2 regions of the Variovorax sp. YR634 genome follow, and region 2 is predicted to be linked to the other one. Evidence: riboswitches for the same ligand, from Rfam matches in the RefSeq annotation. Region 2 holds a riboswitch; the other holds the start of a gene.

Region 1 (8,151 bases), on a different contig from region 2:
TTGCACAGCGGCATGCCGAAGCGCTGCGTGGTGCCGCAGACGATGTCGGCATCGAATTCGCCGGGCGCGACGAGCAGCGTGAGCGCCAGCAGGTCGGCCGCGACGATGAGGGCGGCGTCGCACTGATGCGCGTGGCCCGCGAGCGGACGCAGGTCGTGCACGTGGCCGGTGGTGGCGGGGTACTGTGCGAGCACGGCGAAGAACTCGCCGCTCACCATCAGGTGCGGCAGCGTTTCCGACACGGTGCTCACCTTCACTTCGATGCCCAGCGGCGCGGCGCGCGTCTTGATGACTTCAATAGTCTGCGGATGGCAGTCGCCAGACACCAGGAACACGTTGCTCTTGCTCTTCACGCTGCGCTTGGCCAGCGTCATGGCCTCGGCTGCGGCCGTGGCTTCGTCGAGCATCGAGGCGTTGGCGATGGCCATGTCCGTGAGGTCGCACACCATCGTCTGGAAGTTGAGCAGGGCTTCCATGCGGCCCTGCGAGATTTCGGCCTGGTAGGGCGTGTAGGCGGTGTACCAGGCGGGGTTCTCGAGCACGTTGCGCAAGATGACGCCCGGCGTGTGCGTGCCGTAGTAGCCCTGGCCGATGAAGTTCTTGAACACCTTGTTCTTCGACGCCATCACCTTCAGCTCGGCCAGCGCATCGGCTTCGGTGGCCGGTGCGGGCAGGCGCATCGGCTTTGCGCGGCGGATGGCCACGGGCACGATGCCGTCGATGAGCTCCGCGCGCGTTTCCGAGCCGATCACCGGCAGCATGCGCGCCTCGTCCGCCGCATCGATGCCGATGTGGCGGGCGAGGAATTCTTCGGCGTTCTCTAGTTCTTGCAAAGAGGGAAGGGCGGGCGTCGGCATGGCGGTGAGGGCTCGGGGAGAAGAAGGAAGGTGGCTGAGGAACTCAGCGGATCAGGATTCGGCGGCGAACTTGTCGTAGGAGGCCGCGTCCAGCAGGGCGTCGAGCTGCGCGGGCTCGCTCAGCTTGACCTTGAAGAACCAGCCGGCGGCCAGCGGGTCGCTGTTGGCGAGCGACGGGTCGGCGCGCAGCGCCTCGTTCACTTCGGTGATCTCGCCCGACACGGGCATGAACACGTCGGCCGCGGCCTTGACCGATTCGACGACGCCGGCAACTTCGCCTTGCGCAAAGGTCTTGCCGACTTCGGGCAGGTCGACGAACACCACGTCGCCCAGCGCGTCCTGCGCATGCACGGTGATGCCGACGGTGGCTGCGTCGCCTTCGGCCGACACCCATTCGTGGTCCTTGGTGTACTTGATGCTCATGGAAAAACTCCTCGTGGAAAAAATGAATCGGGGTGCAGAGCCTAGCCTGTCGACCAGGCTCAGCCGCGGTAGTAGCGGGTGGGCACGAAAGGCATCGTCGAGACCTCCATCGGCACCGGCTTGCCGCGCACGATGGCCTGCACGCGCGTGCCCGGCTCGGCGAAGGCGGTGGCCACGTAGCCCGTGGCGATGCAGCGGTCGGCCGTCGGGCCGAGCAGGCCGCTGGTGACGATGCCGATGTCATGGCCTTCGAAAGATTGCAGCACCGTGCCGTCGCGCACCGGAATGCGTTCGAGGGCGACGAGGCCCACGCGCTTGCGCTTCAGCGTGTCGTGGTCGGTGTGGCCGGCAGCGCCTGCGGTAGCGACGGCAAGCTGCGCGAGGATCTTTGTCGCGCCTGGAAAGCCGCCTTCGCGCGCGCCGCCTGTGCGGCGCACCTTCTGCATCGCCCAGTTGAGCGAGGCCTCGACAGGCGTGGTGGTGGTGTCGATGTCGTTGCCGTAGAGGCACAGGCCGGCTTCGAGCCGCAGCGAATTGCGCGCGCCCAGGCCGATGGGCTTGACCTCGGGTTGGGCCAGCAGCAGGCGGGCCAGCGCCTCGGCGTCTTTGGCGGCCACCGAGATCTCGAAGCCGTCTTCGCCGGTGTAGCCGCTGCGGGTGACGAAGGCGGCAATGCCGCCGATCTGCACCGCACCGCCCGTCATGAACACGAAGCGCTCGATGCCGGGCGACAGCCGCGCCAGCGTGGCCGCGGCCTGCGGGCCCTGCAGCGCGAGCAGGGCGTGGTTGGGCAGGGGCTGCACTTGGCAGCGGCTGCCGATCTTCTGCTGGATGTGGGCGATGTCGGCCACCTTGCAGGCGCCGTTGACGATCACGAAGATCGAGCCGTTGCCCTCGTTGAAGAACATCAGGTCGTCGAGGATGCCGCCTTCGTCGTTCAGCAGCAGGCCGTAGCGCTGCTTGCCGGCGGGCAGGTCGATCACGTCGACGGGCATCAGGGTTTCGAAAGCCGCCGCCGCATCGGGCCCGACGAGGCGCAGCTGGCCCATATGGGAGATGTCGAACAGGCCGGCCGCGTCGCGCGTGTGCTTGTGCTCGGCCATCAGGCCGGCGGGGTACTGCACCGGCATCGAATAGCCGGCAAAGGGCACCATGCGGGCACCGAACTCCACGTGGAGGTCGTGCAGCGGCGTCTTGAGAAGTTCGGTAGCGGGGGCGGAAGAAGCAGCCACGGGGCACTCCAAAGGGGCAGACGAAATCCATGACGCAAGCCATGGGCCACCCCTGCTGTCCGCTTTACCTGAGAGATTCGCCCCACGATCGGGGTTTGCTCCTTCGGTGGGCCGATGGGCAGTTTTCACTGCAACGGCCTCTCTCCAGCAAGGAAACGCCGGTGTTCACCGGCGCCTTGTCAGTCCTTTTGCCTGAGCGTTCGGGAAACCCCTGCGCCTTCGGCGGCCCCGGCACGCGGGGCTCTCTCCTGACCCTGGCGAGTGTAGTGGATCGCGCGGGGCAGGGGTTTTGCGTCAGTGGATGATTTCGGCCGGCGGCAGCAGCTTGTCGATGCGCTCGCGCAGCGATTCGGCCCGTTCCACCCCTGCGGTTTTCTCGATCTCGGTGAGCATCAGCGCGGCGATGGTCAGCATCGCCTCGCGGTCGCGGGCCTCGCGCAGGGCGTCGCGCATCTGCAGCGCGAATTTCGGGTCGCGCCGCACGAACATGCGCTCGCAGATGTCGAACAGGAACATGCGCGTGGTGGCCAGCGAGCGCTTGCCGTCGAAGGTGTCGGCCGAGGTGGTGGCGACCTGGATCGGCTCGGCGGCGGCGATAGGCGCGGGCCGGGCGGGGGCTGCTATCGGTGCGGGCGCCGGTGCCGCAGCAGCAGCCTGCGGGGCCTGCAGGTAGCCCCGCTGCACCAGCGCCTGGATCGCCTGTTCGGCTTCGACCCGGTTGGAGAACAGCGGACTGAAGTCGGTCAGCGAGCGCCGGCCATCGGCCATCAGCAGCAGGGCGCGCTCACGCTGGCTGAGCGTGCGCTGTCCGCCCTGGAGTTCGTCGCGCGCCTTGTCGGTCTTGGTGGGAAACATGGCAGCCACAGCTTTCGGGAATCGAGGGCTGCAGCATCGTTGCAAGTGGTGACATCTTCATGAACCGTTTGCCTTACAGGGGCAATCGCGGCCGGCCTTCAGCCCGCGCTTTCCTTGCGTATGAGCCACTGGTTGCCCACGCGCTGCAATTCCAGCGTCTTGCGGCTCTTCTCGCGCAGCTTGTCGGCGCTGTAGGTCTGTTGAAAGCTCGCGCTGGCCGCCTGCCCCTGGACGCTGATGACCAGGCTGTCGATGCTCACGCTGATGGTCGTCTTGTCGGTAATGCGCGCGCGGCGGTCCGCCTCCCAGGCCTTGCGGTCCTGGCCTCGGGGCGGCGTGAAGTCGGGTGCATAGGCGGCCAGGTAGCGCACCACGTCCCGGGCTGACCAGGCCGCGGCCCAGGCGCGCACGGCGGCTTCGACTTCGCGGATGCTGGAGGCGGGATCGGCCGGCGCTGCTGCCGATACGGGGGCTGGTACCGCGGCGGGCATTGCGGGCGGGGCGCCGAAGGCAGCCGGAGCCAGCAAGGCGCCGCCCAGCAGGCAGCTCAGGAATCGATTCATGGCGCAGTCCCCTCCTTGTCGGTTGTCGGCCCTTGGCCCGTCGCCCGATTCTGGCAGTGAACATCCGCCGATTCACCGGGCCGATCAGGCCCCGGAGCCCAGGCCGTTACTTGAACCCGAGCACGTGCGGCAGCCACGTACTCAGCGCGGGCACGAAGGTCAGGATGACCAGCACAGCCCCATGCGCCCAAAGGAACGGCACCAGTTCCTTCACCAGCGCCGACATCGGCACCTTCGACACGTTGCAGGTCACGAACAGCAGTCCGCCCACCGGCGGCGTGATCATGCCCAGCGTGAGGTTGAAGATCACGATCATCGCGAAGTGCACCGGGTCCACGCCCAGCTTGATGGCCACCGGCGCGAGGATCGGCGCCAGCACCATCACGCCCGGCAGCGGCTCGATGAAGATGCCGAACAGCAGCAGGAACACGTTGACGATGATCAGGAACATCCACGGCGAGAGGTTCATGCTGATGAGCCATTCGGCCATCTGCTGCGGAATGCCCTCGATGGTCAGCACCCACGCGAACGAGGCCGACAGCCCGATGATGATCAGCACCGAAGCCGACAGCAACGCCGAGCGCGAGAGTATGTCGGGCAGCATCTTCCACTCGAGCGTGCGGTAGACGAACTTGCCGCACACCAGCGCATAGAACACCGCCACCACCGAGGCCTCGGTCGGCGTGAACCAGCCGGCGCGCATGCCGCCCAGGATCACCACCGGCAGCAGGATCGCGGGAATCGCCTTCCAGGTCGTGACCAGGATCTCGCGCAGCGGAGGCGTTTGCCCGTCGCCCTTGTAGTTGCGCTTTTTCGAGACGTAGAAGTTCACGACGCACATCGCCACCGCGATCAGGATGCCCGGCATGATGCCGGCCGCGAACAGCGTGCCGACCGATACGCTCTCGTCCTGCAGCGCGTAGATGATCATGATGATCGAGGGGGGGATGATCGGCCCGACGATGGCGGTCGAGGCCGTGAGCGCCGCCGCGTACGAGCGGTCGTAGCCGGCCTTGTCCATCATCTTGATGAGCATCGACCCCGGCCCCGCCGCGTCGGCCAGCGCCGAGCCCGAGATGCCCGAAAAGAAGGTCAGCGACACCACGTTGGTGTAGCCCAGCCCGCCGCGTCGGTGGCCCACGAACTGGCCTGCGAAGCGCAGCAGCACCTCGGTGAGCGAGCCGCCGCTCATGAGTTCGGCCGCAAGAATGAAGAAGGGCACCGCCATCAGCGGAAAGCTGTCGATGCCGGTGAAGGTTTCCTTCAGCAGCACCATCAGCGGGTAGTTCTCCGCAAGGATCAGCGTGGTAACGGTGGAGAGGCCCAGCGCAAAGGCCACCGGCACGCCGATGGCCAGGAAAATGCAGGCGGAAACGATCAGAACAATGCTTGCGTCCATGGTCGTTCTCCTTACAGCGACGCCGAGGCGTTGGCGTCGAAGTGCGCGTCGGACGCGAACTCCCTGCGCAGCACGTAGCCGCGCACCACCAGCAGCCAGTGCACGATCAACAAGATGCCGCCGAACAGCATCGCGCTGTAGATGTAGGCGAACGGAATCTGAGTCACGGCAGTGAGCTGGAACATCGTGCGTTCCATGTACAGCCAGCCGTACCAGACCATGAAACCGAAGAATGCGAACAGCAGCCCGGCGACGACGATGCGCACCGCGACGGCCGCGCTGCGGGGCAAGGCGTCCTGCAGGTTCTCGACCGCGATGTGCCCGCCGTAGCGCAGCACCGGCCCGGCGCCCAGGAAGGTGAGCCAGATCATCATGTGGCGCGACACCTCCTCGGCCCATTCGAGCGACTGGCTCGTGGTGTAGCGCAGCACGACGTTGGTGAAGATGATGACCGACATGGCGGCCAGCAGAAGAATCAGCGCCCAGCGGTTGGCGGCGAGAAAGTAGCGCTCGAAGGCTTGCACTTTGTGTTGTTCTCTGTTCTGTCTGAAAAACGAAGCGCCCGGCGCACGCATGCGTGCCGGGCGCGTTGCCGGAGAGCCGGCCGTGGCGGCTCAGGGCTTACTTGACGTCCGTGATCTTCTTGATGTTGTCCGCGCCGAATTCCTTGGCGTAGCTCACGTAGGCGGGCTTCAGCGCCTCGCGGAAGGCGGCGCCGTCGACGGTGCGCGTGACCTTCATGCCGTCTTTCTCGAGCTGGGCAATGCCGTTGTTCTCGTCGTCGTTGACTTTCTTGCGCTGGGCAATGGCGGCCTTCTTCGCGGCTTCGGTGAACACCTTCTTGTCGGCGTCAGACAGCTTGTTCCACACCTTCGGCGACAGCAGAAGCAGCGCCGGCGAGTACACGTGGCCCGTGAGCGAGAGGTGCTTTTGCACCTGCGAGAACTTCGACGACAGGATCACCGGAATCGGGTTCTCCTGCCCGTCGACCGTGCCTTGCTGCAGCGCGCCGAACAGTTCAGGGAAAGCCATGGGCGTGGGCAGGATGCCGAAGGTGCGGTAGCCGTCCATGTGCACCTTGTTTTCCATGGTGCGCATCTTCAGGCCGGCCGCGTCGCTGGGCTTGACGATGTCGCGCTTGCTGTTCGTCATGTGGCGAAAGCCGTTCTCCGTCCAGGCCAGCGCGATGATGCCCTTGCTCGGGAACTTGGTCAGGATGTCCTGGCCGATGGGGCCGTCCATGACTTTGCGCGCATGGTCGTAGTCGCGGAACAGGAACGGAATGTCGACGATCTTGACCTCGGGCACGAAGTTGCCCACCGGGCCGGTCGAGGTGTTGACCAGGTCCTGCGTGCCGAGCTGGATGGCCTCGATCTGCTCGCGCTCGCCGCCGAGCGCCGAGTTGGCGAAGTGCTGGCACTTGTAGCGGCCTTGGGTGCCTTTCTCGATTTCTTCGCAGAACACCGTGGAGCCCACGCCGTAGTGCGACTCCTTGGAGGTCGCGTAGCCGATCTTCAGAACGGTCGGTTGCTGCGCGAAGGCGGAAGTGCCCAGGGCAAGCGAAAGGCAGGCGGCGGCGATGTGGCCGAGTTTCATGATGTCTCCGGGGTTGGGGTCAGGTGCGCGTCAGGCGCAACGGACTATGCAACACCCGGGAGCTTTACCGCGTCGGGATTTTCACGGACGTACTCGCGAATGACGGCCTCGAAGTTTTCGTCGGACGTGAGCCCCAGCGCCCTTGCGCGCACGGTATCGATGTGGCCCGGCCAGGTCTTCACGATGCGCTGGATCGTCGGGTCGGGTGTGCGGTCCAGCAGGGCGGTGGCGGCCTTGCCGGCCACGCGCTCCAGCGCCGCGGCCATTTCGCCGACCGTGGTGGCGAGAGAGGGCAGGTTGAGCGCGGTGCGCGGGCCCCACTGCGCATCGCTGGCCTCGGCGGCGCGGATGATGCCTTCGATGGTGCGCGCCGGTGACGCAATGGCGACAGGCGTTGCGTCGGGCACGGGGCAGGCGGCGGGCAACCCGGCCAGCGGCTCGCGGATCATGCCGCTGAAGAAGCCCGAGGCCGCGCCGTTGGGCTTGCCCGGGCGCACGCTCACCGTCATGAGCCGCACGCTGCGCCCGCGCACGAAGCCCTTGCGCGTGAAATCGGCCACCAGCTGTTCACCAATGAATTTCTGGATGCCGTAGCTGGTCTGCGGCGTGGGCAGCGTGTGGTCTTCGATCACCTTCGGCAGCGGCTGCTCGGGCGAATCGCCGAACACTGCGAGCGAACTGGCGAACACCAGCACGGGTTTCGTGCCGAGCGTACGTACTTTTTCGAGCAAGGCATGCGTGGCCGCGAAGTTGCTGCGCATGCCGAGGTCGAAGTCGGCTTCGCATTCACCGCTCACCGCGGCGGCCAGGTGGAAGATGGCATCGGCTTCGCGCCAGACGGTGGCATCTGCGTCAGCGGCGAGCTGTGCGTTCAGGTCGCCCGTCACGGTGGTGATGCGCGCATCGGCCGCGAGGTCGGTGGGAGCGCCCGCGCGGTCGACCAGCGTGATGCGTTCGATGGGCTGGGCCGGTGCGCCGGCCAGCGAAAGCTGGCCTTGCTTCAACAGCGTGCGTGCGAGGCGCGCGCCCAGAAAACCGGCGCCGCCGGTGATGACGATCTGCATGGGTTTTGTCTCCTGTGAGCCGCAAGAATAAGCGAGGCTCACCAGAGCTTGGCGCAGGCGCCGCTCAACACCACATCGGCACTGGGGGCCGCGGGCGAGGCGCTGCGCTCGCGCGTCACGACGAGGCGCGAGACCTTCGACAGAAGTTTCTCGGAGGTGTCG
Region 2 (8,151 bases):
GCGGGCACCGGCGCCGGGTCGGTGCCAGGGATTCCGAGCCTTGCGAGCTGGGTGGCGCCCACGCTGAGCGTGGAAGAGGTCGACAAGCGCATCCAGGAGCTCAAGACGGTGCAGTACTGGCTCGAGCAGAACGGCCATGCCCTGAAGGCCACGATCCAGGCGCTCGAAGTGCAGAAGATGACGCTGTCGACGCTGCGCGGCATGAACGTGCGGATGGAAGACATCGCCAGCGCGTTCACCAAGCAGGCAGCCGCGATGGCGCCGGCGCCTGCACCCGCCGCAGCGGCTCCGGAGCCTGAGCCAGAAGAGGTAGAGGAAGAAGACGAATTGCCAGAAGAGGAAGCGCCAGCACCGACGAAGCCGCGCAGCAGGCCGGCTTCGGCCAAGGCAAAGACCGCGGCTGCCGATGGCGCCGGCGTGGTCGATCCCATGCAGTGGTGGGGCTCGCTCACCGAACAGTTCCAGCAGATCGCCAGCTCGGCGCTGCAGGACGCGGCCCAGCTGAAGGTGCCGGCCATGGCCCAGCCGCTGGCCGATGCGGTCGGCAAGGTCATGGGCAAGCCGGCAACAACGGCCGCCCGCAAGCCTGCTGCGGCCAAGAAGGCTGCAGCGCCGGCTGCCAAAAAGAAGACATCGACAGCCGCGCGCAAGCGAACCTCCGCCCGGCGTTGACGTCATACACATCCATTTGTTGAAGAGAACGGGTTGGCACGCATCATGAAGTTGTTTCCCTCCGGTCACGCCACCCATCCGCAATGGCGCATGGCGGCCGGCCTCGTGCTGGCCCAGCTGCGCGCACAGATGGCCCTGCCCGACTACGCCTCGTCGCCGACGCTGGGGCTGCTCTACATCACCGACCACTATGCGAGCGAGGCGCAGGACATCCTCGACCACCTGAGCGCCGAGCTGCCCGAAGTGACCGACTGGTCGGGTACCGTCGGCATCGGCGTGTCGGCCAACAACGCCGAGTACTTCGACGAACCCGGCATGAGCCTGATGCTTTGCGCTTTGCCCAGCGACCAGTACCGCGTGTTCTCGGGCGTGGCGCCGCTGGGCAATTCCGAAATGAGCGGCTTCGAGGCGCACACGGCACTGGTGCACGCCGACCCGGCAACGCCCGACCTGGCCGAGCTGATCGCCGAGATGGCGGGGCGCACTGACACGGGTTATCTGTTCGGCGGGCTGTCTTCGGGGCGCGGCAGCGCGCTGCAATTCGCAGTCGGCGGCAACGGCAACATCCGCGGGCACGGGGCGGCGGGTGGGGTGTTCTCGGGCGGCCTGTCGGGCGTGGTGTTCGGCGAAGGCGTACGGCTGGTGTCGCGCGTCACGCAGGGCTGCCAGCCGCTGCGCTCGGGGGCGGTGCGCGAGCGCGAGATCACCGAGGCCGACGGCAATCTGCTGCTGAAGCTCGACGGCGAGCCGGCGCTCGACGTGCTGCTGGCCGATCTGCAGGTGTCGCTCGAACGGCCGCAGGAGGCCATCGACGCCGTGCGCAACACGCTGGTCGGCCTGGCCGATGCCGGTAGCGACGGCATCCGCCGCACCGGCGACCTGGGCGCCGACGTGCTGGTGCGCCACATCATCGGGCTGGACCCGACGCGGCGCGGCATCGCCATTGCCGATGTGGCCGAGGCCGGCATGCGGCTGACCTTCTGCCGCCGCAACGCGCAGGCCGCGCGGGCCGACCTGATGCGCATCTGCGCGGAAATCCGCGAGGAGCTGGAGCCCGAAGAGCAGACACTCGCCACTGCGCGCGCCGTGGCGGCGGGCGAGGCCGAGGCGGCGCCGCATCCGGCACGGCGCATCGCAGGGGCGGTGTACGTGAGCTGCTCGGGGCGCGGCGGGCCGCACTTCGGCGCACCGGGCGCTGAGTTGCAGATCGTGCGGCACGCGCTGGGCGACGTGCCGCTGGTCGGGTTCTTCGCTGCGGGCGAGATTGCCCGGCATCACCTGTATGGCTATACCGGGGTGCTGACGGTGTTTACCAGCAAGGACTGAACGCGATCAGGCCGGCTGCAGCGCGCGCGGCGCGGGCGCAGGCATGCCGGTGAACGCGAAATCGACCTCCGGCGCCAGCCCGCTCACGATCCGCGCGATCGACTTGCCCGAGCCGCAGGCATGCGTCCAGCCGAGCGTGCCGTGGCCCGTGTTGAGGAACAGGTTCGGCAGCCTGGTCTTGCCGATCAGCGGCACGTTGCTCGGCGTGGCGGGGCGCAGGCCGGTCCAGAACTGGGCCTGCGTGGTGTCGCCGGCGCCGGGGAACAGCTCTTCGACGCGGCGCACGATGGCTTCGCAGCGCACGCGGTTCAGGTCGCGGTCGTAGCCGTTGAGCTCGGCCGTGCCGGCGATGCGCAGGCGGTCGCCCGACTCCGAGGTGTAGCGCGAGAACACGAGCTTGAATTCGTCATCCGTCAGCGAGACCTGGTGGGCCTTCGACGCGTCCTTGACGGGCAGCGTCACCGAATAGCCCTTGGCCGGGTAGATCGGCAGGCGGATGCCCAGCGGCGCGGCATACAGCGGGCTCAGTGACCCCATCGCCAGCACGAAGGCGTCGCCGCGGATGCGCTGGAAGCGGCCTTCGCTGTCGGTGGCTTCGACGTGATCGATGCTGCCGCCGGCTTCGCGCAGCGCGGTCACGGTGTGGCTCATCAGGAACTTCACGCCCGCCGCGGTGGCCAGGCCCACCAGTTCGCGCGCGAAGCGGTTGGCGTCGCCGGACTCGTCCTCGGCCGTGTAGGTGGCGCCGGCCAGCTTCGGGCGGATGTGGGCGAGGGCGGGCTCGATCTTCACGGCTTCGTCGGCCGAGATGACCTGGCGCTCGCAGCCCAGGGCGCGCATCTGCTCGGCGGGCGCGAGGGCGCCGTCGAACTCTTTTTGCGTCGTATAGAAGTGCAGGATGCCCTGCGTGCGCTGGTCGTAGTTCAGGCCGGTGTCGCGGCGCAACTGTTGCAACATCGAGCGGCTGTATGTTCCGAGACGCACGATCTGCTCGATGTTGTGGCGGGTGCGCGCCGGCGTGCATTCGCGCAGGAACTGGAGGCCCCAAAGCCACTGGCGCATGTCGGCGCGGATGCGGAAGAGCAGCGGAGCATCTTCCTTGCCCAGCCACTGCAGCACCTTGAGCGGTGCGCTGGGGTTGGCCCAGGGTTCGGCATGGCTGACGGAAATCTGCCCGCCATTGGCGAAGCTGGTTTCGGCGGCCGGGGTGGCCTGCCGGTCGATCACGGTCACTTCGTGGCCGAGTTGCTGGAGGTAGTAAGCCGAGGTCACGCCGAGCAGGCCGGCGCCAAGAACGATCACGCGCATTTCAAGTACCTTTGAGGTTGCAGTGCTTGAACGACGGGCGTGGTGTGCTATTGAATAAATAGCAAAGCAACCGGACGACCGCTGTCCAAGTTGCCGCTCCCCCTGTCCTCGGTACCTGAGAGATTCACCCGCTGCGCCCGCAGAGGGTTTGCTCCTTCGGTGCATCACGACCACGTTGGGCGGTGTGATGGCTCTCCAGACGGCGTTTCAGTTGGTGCAGTACAGGTCCCTTGTTCGGACCGACCTGAGCGTTTATGGGAGTTTGCGCCTTCGGTAGGGCCACCGGGGTAGCCCGCTCTCCTGCAGTGGGGGTGATTGTAGGCGGGGCTTGCGCGGGCGCCAACCTTTGATTTCTCTCCTCTGGCCGAATGGGATAATCGCCTGTTGATTTGCCGCAAGGCGATCGTTCCATATATCAGCAGGGGACTTCATGATCCTGGTTACCGGCGGCGCTGGCTTCATCGGCGCCAATTTCGTACTCGACTGGATCGCCAACGGCGACGAGCCGGTCGTGAACCTCGACAAGCTGACCTACGCAGGCAACCTCGAGACCCTCGCGTCGCTCAAGGGCAACCCGAAACACATCTTCGTGCAGGGCGACATCGGCGACAGCGCCCTCATCGATCGCCTGCTGGCCGAGCACAAGCCGCGCGCCGTGGTCAACTTCGCCGCCGAATCGCACGTGGACCGCTCCATCCACGGTCCCGAAGACTTCGTGCAGACCAACGTGCTGGGCACCTTCCGCCTGCTCGAATCCGTGCGCGGGCACTGGAGCGCGCTGCCAGCCGAGCAGAAGACGGCCTTCCGCTTCCTGCACGTGTCCACCGACGAGGTCTACGGCTCGCTGTCGAAGACCGACCCCGCCTTCACCGAAGAGAACAAGTACGAGCCCAACAGCCCCTACTCGGCCAGCAAGGCCGCCAGCGACCACCTCGTGCGCGCCTGGCACCACACCTACGGCCTGCCGGTGCTGACCACCAACTGCTCCAACAACTACGGCCCCTTCCACTTTCCCGAGAAGCTCATCCCGCTGATGATCGTCAACGCACTGGCCGGCAAGAACCTGCCCGTGTACGGCGACGGCATGCAGGTGCGCGACTGGCTCTACGTGAAGGACCACTGCAGCGCCATCCGCCGCGTGCTCGAAGCCGGCAAGCTGGGCGAGACCTACAACGTGGGCGGCTGGAACGAGAAGCCCAACATCGAGATCGTCAACACCGTGTGTGCGCTGCTCGACGAACTGCGTCCCCGCGCCGACGGCAAGCCGTACAAGGAACAAATCACCTACGTCACCGATCGCCCCGGCCACGACCGCCGCTACGCCATCGATGCGCGCAAGCTCGAGGCCGAGCTTGGCTGGAAGCCCGCCGAGACCTTCGATACCGGCATCCGCAAGACCGTCGAGTGGTATCTGGCCAATGGCGAGTGGGTGCGCAACGTGCAAAGCGGCGCGTATCGAGAGTGGGTCGAGAAGCAATACGACACGACGAAGGCTGCGGCATGAAGTTGCTGCTGCTGGGCAAGGGCGGACAGGTCGGCTGGGAGCTGCAGCGCAGCCTGGCGCCACTGGGTGAACTGGTCGCGCTCGATTTCGACAGCACGGATTTCAACGCCGACTTCAGCCGGCCGGAGCAATTGGCCGAGACGGTATTGAAGGTTCGCCCCGACGTGATCGTCAATGCGGCGGCGCACACGGCCGTCGACAAGGCCGAGAGCGAACCTGACTTCGCGCGCAAGCTCAACGCGACCTCGCCGGGAATCGTGGCCGAGGCGGCGCAGCAGATCGGCGCGCTGATGGTGCATTACTCGACCGACTATGTCTTCGACGGCAGCGGCACCAGGCCCTGGAAGGAAGACGACGCGACCGGCCCGCTCAGCGTGTACGGGCGCACCAAGCTCGAAGGCGAACAATTGGTGGCCCAGCACTGCGCGAAGCACCTGATCTTCCGCACCAGCTGGGTGTACGCGGCGCGCGGCGGCAACTTTGCCAAGACGATGCTGCGGCTGGCGAAGGAGCGCGACAAGCTGACCGTCATCGACGACCAATTCGGCGCGCCCACGGGTGCGGAGCTGCTGGCCGACGTGACGGCGCATGCCATCCGGGCGACGCTGCAGGACCCGGCCAAGGCTGGCCTCTATCACGCCATCGCCGGCGGCGAGACCAGCTGGTACGGATATGCGCGCTTCGTGATCGAGCAAGCCAAGGTAGCGGGTGTCGAACTCAAGGCCGGCCCGGAGGCCGTCGAGGCCGTGCCGACCAGTGCCTTCCCGACCCCGGCAAAGCGCCCGCACAACTCGCGCCTGGACACCACCAAGCTGCAGGCCACGTTCGGCCTGCGCCTGCCGCCCTGGCAGGAAGGCGTCGCGCGCATGCTGCGCGAGATTCTTTGAACTTTCACGAGAAAAAGAACATGACCAAGACGACGCAACGCAAAGGCATCATCCTGGCCGGTGGCTCGGGCACCCGCCTGCACCCCGCGACCCTGGCGCTCAGCAAGCAGCTGCTGCCGGTGTACGACAAGCCGATGATCTACTACCCGCTGAGCACCTTGATGCTGGGCGGCATGCGCGACATCCTGATCATCAGCACGCCGCAGGACACGCCGCGCTTCCAGCAACTGCTGGGCGACGGCAGCCAGTGGGGCATCAACCTGCAGTACGCGGTGCAGCCGAGCCCTGACGGGCTGGCGCAGGCGTTCATCATCGGGGACAAGTTCGTCGGGAACTCTCCGAGTGCACTGGTGCTGGGGGACAACATCTTCTACGGGCACGACTTCGTGCATCTGCTGTCGGACGCCGATACCAAGCAGAGCGGTGCGACCGTGTTTGCGTACCATGTGCAGGACCCTGAGCGCTATGGCGTGGTCGCGTTCGATGCCAATGGCAAGGCCAGCAGCATCGAGGAAAAACCACTCAAGCCCAAGAGCAACTACGCTGTCACGGGGCTGTATTTCTACGACAACCATGTGGTGGATATTGCCAAGGCCGTGAAGCCCAGCGCGCGAGGCGAGTTGGAGATCACCGCAGTGAACCAAGCCTATCTCGACCGCGACCAGTTGAATGTGCAAATCATGCAGCGAGGCTACGCATGGCTGGACACGGGCACGCACGACAGCCTGCTCGAAGCCGGCCAGTTCATCGCGACGCTTGAGCATCGCCAGGGACTGAAGATCGCCTGTCCGGAGGAGATTGCGTGGCGCAACAGATTCATCACTACTGAGCAGCTCGCGAAGCTTGCGGCACCGCTCGAAAAGAGTGGTTACGGGAAATATCTCAAGCACCTGCTGAGCGACGAGGTTCGCTCGTGAAAGCCACGCCCACCGCCATTCCCGACGTCCTCGTAATCGAACCCAAGGTGTTTGGCGATGCGCGAGGGTTTTTCTATGAGAGCTTTAACGGCAAGGTCTTCGATGAGGCCGTGGGGCGGCATGTAGAGTTTGTTCAGGACAATCATTCGCGGTCGGCCAAGGGGGTGCTGCGTGGACTGCACTACCAATTGACGCAGACCCAAGGAAAACTGGTGCGGGTTGTACGAGGTGCCGTCTTCGACGTGGCTGTGGACATACGGCGCAGTTCGCCAACTTTCGGTAAATGGGTGGGGGTTGAGTTGACTGAAGAAAACCATCGACAGCTGTGGGTGCCCGAGGGTTTTGCGCACGGCTTTTTCGTTTTGAGTGAGACTGCCGATTTTCTGTATAAGACTACCGATTTTTATGCGCCAGCCGCCGAGCGATGTATCTTGTGGAATGACTCAACATTGAATATCGCATGGCCCCTGACCGATATCCCTCCCAAATTGTCCGAGAAAGATCGATCGGGCCTGCTACTGAATGTCGCGATGCTATTTGACTAAGAGGGGCAAGCGGTCGGGCATTGTCCGCGGCGTTATTGGGGTGTTACTCTCAATTCCTTCAGCCCTAGTCCTATCACGCGAACATCTTCGTTGATTCCCAAGCTTTTTGGCGATACAGGATGAGGTACGGAGATAAGCAGTAGGTCGGTTGAATTTTTTAATTCAACTTCCAGTTTGACGGTTTCAAATTCAGTTTGCGGAACGAATGTTCGTTGAACGTCTTGAATTTTCACAATGAATGGTTGACCAATATTGGGCCCAAAGGCCTTGGCAGTCAGTGTCAATGTAAATTTTTTTGGCAATGCTTCCCTGAATCGCAAAGCGATCGTTGCACCCTCTGACCAGACTCCCCAGGGTTCGTACTTTTGCAGTCCAGTGACTGCGCGCAATTGCATCAATGCAGAGCGACTGAAGTTGATTTGCCATGGCGAAATCTCACCAAAAATAACATTCCCATCTTTAATGGACAGTGAGAAACTGTCCAGCAGCGAACGCGCTGCGAGCGAAAGCGGCATTTGTGCTGTCGTATTCGTTGTTGCAAGCTGGTAAAACGCGACATTGCCTTGGGTGTTTGTGAGCGGTAACGAGTTCGGCACCAGTTTGTGTAACTCACCCTCGATTGCAACTCCCCCATCGGCATAACCGCGCCGGTCGATGTAGAGACCTGTAAAACCCAGATGACGAACGATCTCTAGCTGGACTGACAGTGGTTGTTGCGATAGTTCCTGAAAAAAATTATCTCCCTCGCGACCTGCCATGGTGCCAAAGCTCCATCGCATGTTTTTGGAGTGCAAGTAAGGCTTGCCCAAGTCGTACGAATTGAGTGTCCCTACGCCGGGGGATTCCGGGAATTGCATATAAGGCAATTCGTAGACCGCCGCAGTTGGACCTGCCACAGCCTCTATTTCCTTGACGTAGACGGCATCGCTTCGATAACTCTCCTGGATGTGACTGATGTGCTTCACATTTTGCGCTGGAGACTGGTCCCAGAT

The links. A riboswitch is a leader RNA that binds a small molecule or an ion and turns the genes downstream of it on or off. The one in region 2 is predicted to bind glycine.
Region 1: linked by a shared signal. The riboswitch ahead of gcvT (glycine cleavage system aminomethyltransferase GcvT) and the one ahead of BLV60_RS21240 (D-amino acid dehydrogenase) in region 2 are both predicted to bind glycine.

Annotation. Positions count from the first base shown of each region.
Region 1 is NZ_FNOL01000007.1:16,932-25,082, forward strand. Features, by position in the region: gene gcvP (aminomethyl-transferring glycine dehydrogenase) at 1-857, opposite strand, end outside; gene gcvH (glycine cleavage system protein GcvH) at 909-1,280, opposite strand; gene gcvT (glycine cleavage system aminomethyltransferase GcvT) at 1,340-2,512, opposite strand; glycine riboswitch at 2,558-2,670, opposite strand; glycine riboswitch at 2,683-2,773, opposite strand; gene BLV60_RS14320 (hypothetical protein) at 2,807-3,367, opposite strand; gene BLV60_RS14325 (L,D-transpeptidase Cds6 family protein) at 3,466-3,930, opposite strand; gene BLV60_RS14330 (TRAP transporter large permease) at 4,037-5,329, opposite strand; gene BLV60_RS14335 (TRAP transporter small permease) at 5,341-5,853, opposite strand; gene BLV60_RS14340 (TRAP transporter substrate-binding protein) at 5,951-6,925, opposite strand; gene denD (D-erythronate dehydrogenase) at 6,970-7,989, opposite strand; gene BLV60_RS14350 (anti-sigma factor) at 8,028-8,151, opposite strand, start outside.
Region 2 is NZ_FNOL01000013.1:96,981-105,131, forward strand. Features, by position in the region: gene BLV60_RS21230 (PhaM family polyhydroxyalkanoate granule multifunctional regulatory protein) at 1-672, shown strand, start outside; gene BLV60_RS21235 (FIST signal transduction protein) at 718-1,998, shown strand; gene BLV60_RS21240 (D-amino acid dehydrogenase) at 2,005-3,306, opposite strand; glycine riboswitch at 3,399-3,515, opposite strand; glycine riboswitch at 3,519-3,619, opposite strand; gene rfbB (dTDP-glucose 4,6-dehydratase) at 3,737-4,810, shown strand; gene rfbD (dTDP-4-dehydrorhamnose reductase) at 4,807-5,697, shown strand; gene rfbA (glucose-1-phosphate thymidylyltransferase RfbA) at 5,718-6,614, shown strand; gene rfbC (dTDP-4-dehydrorhamnose 3,5-epimerase) at 6,611-7,159, shown strand; gene BLV60_RS34150 (DUF7024 domain-containing protein) at 7,192-8,151, opposite strand, start outside.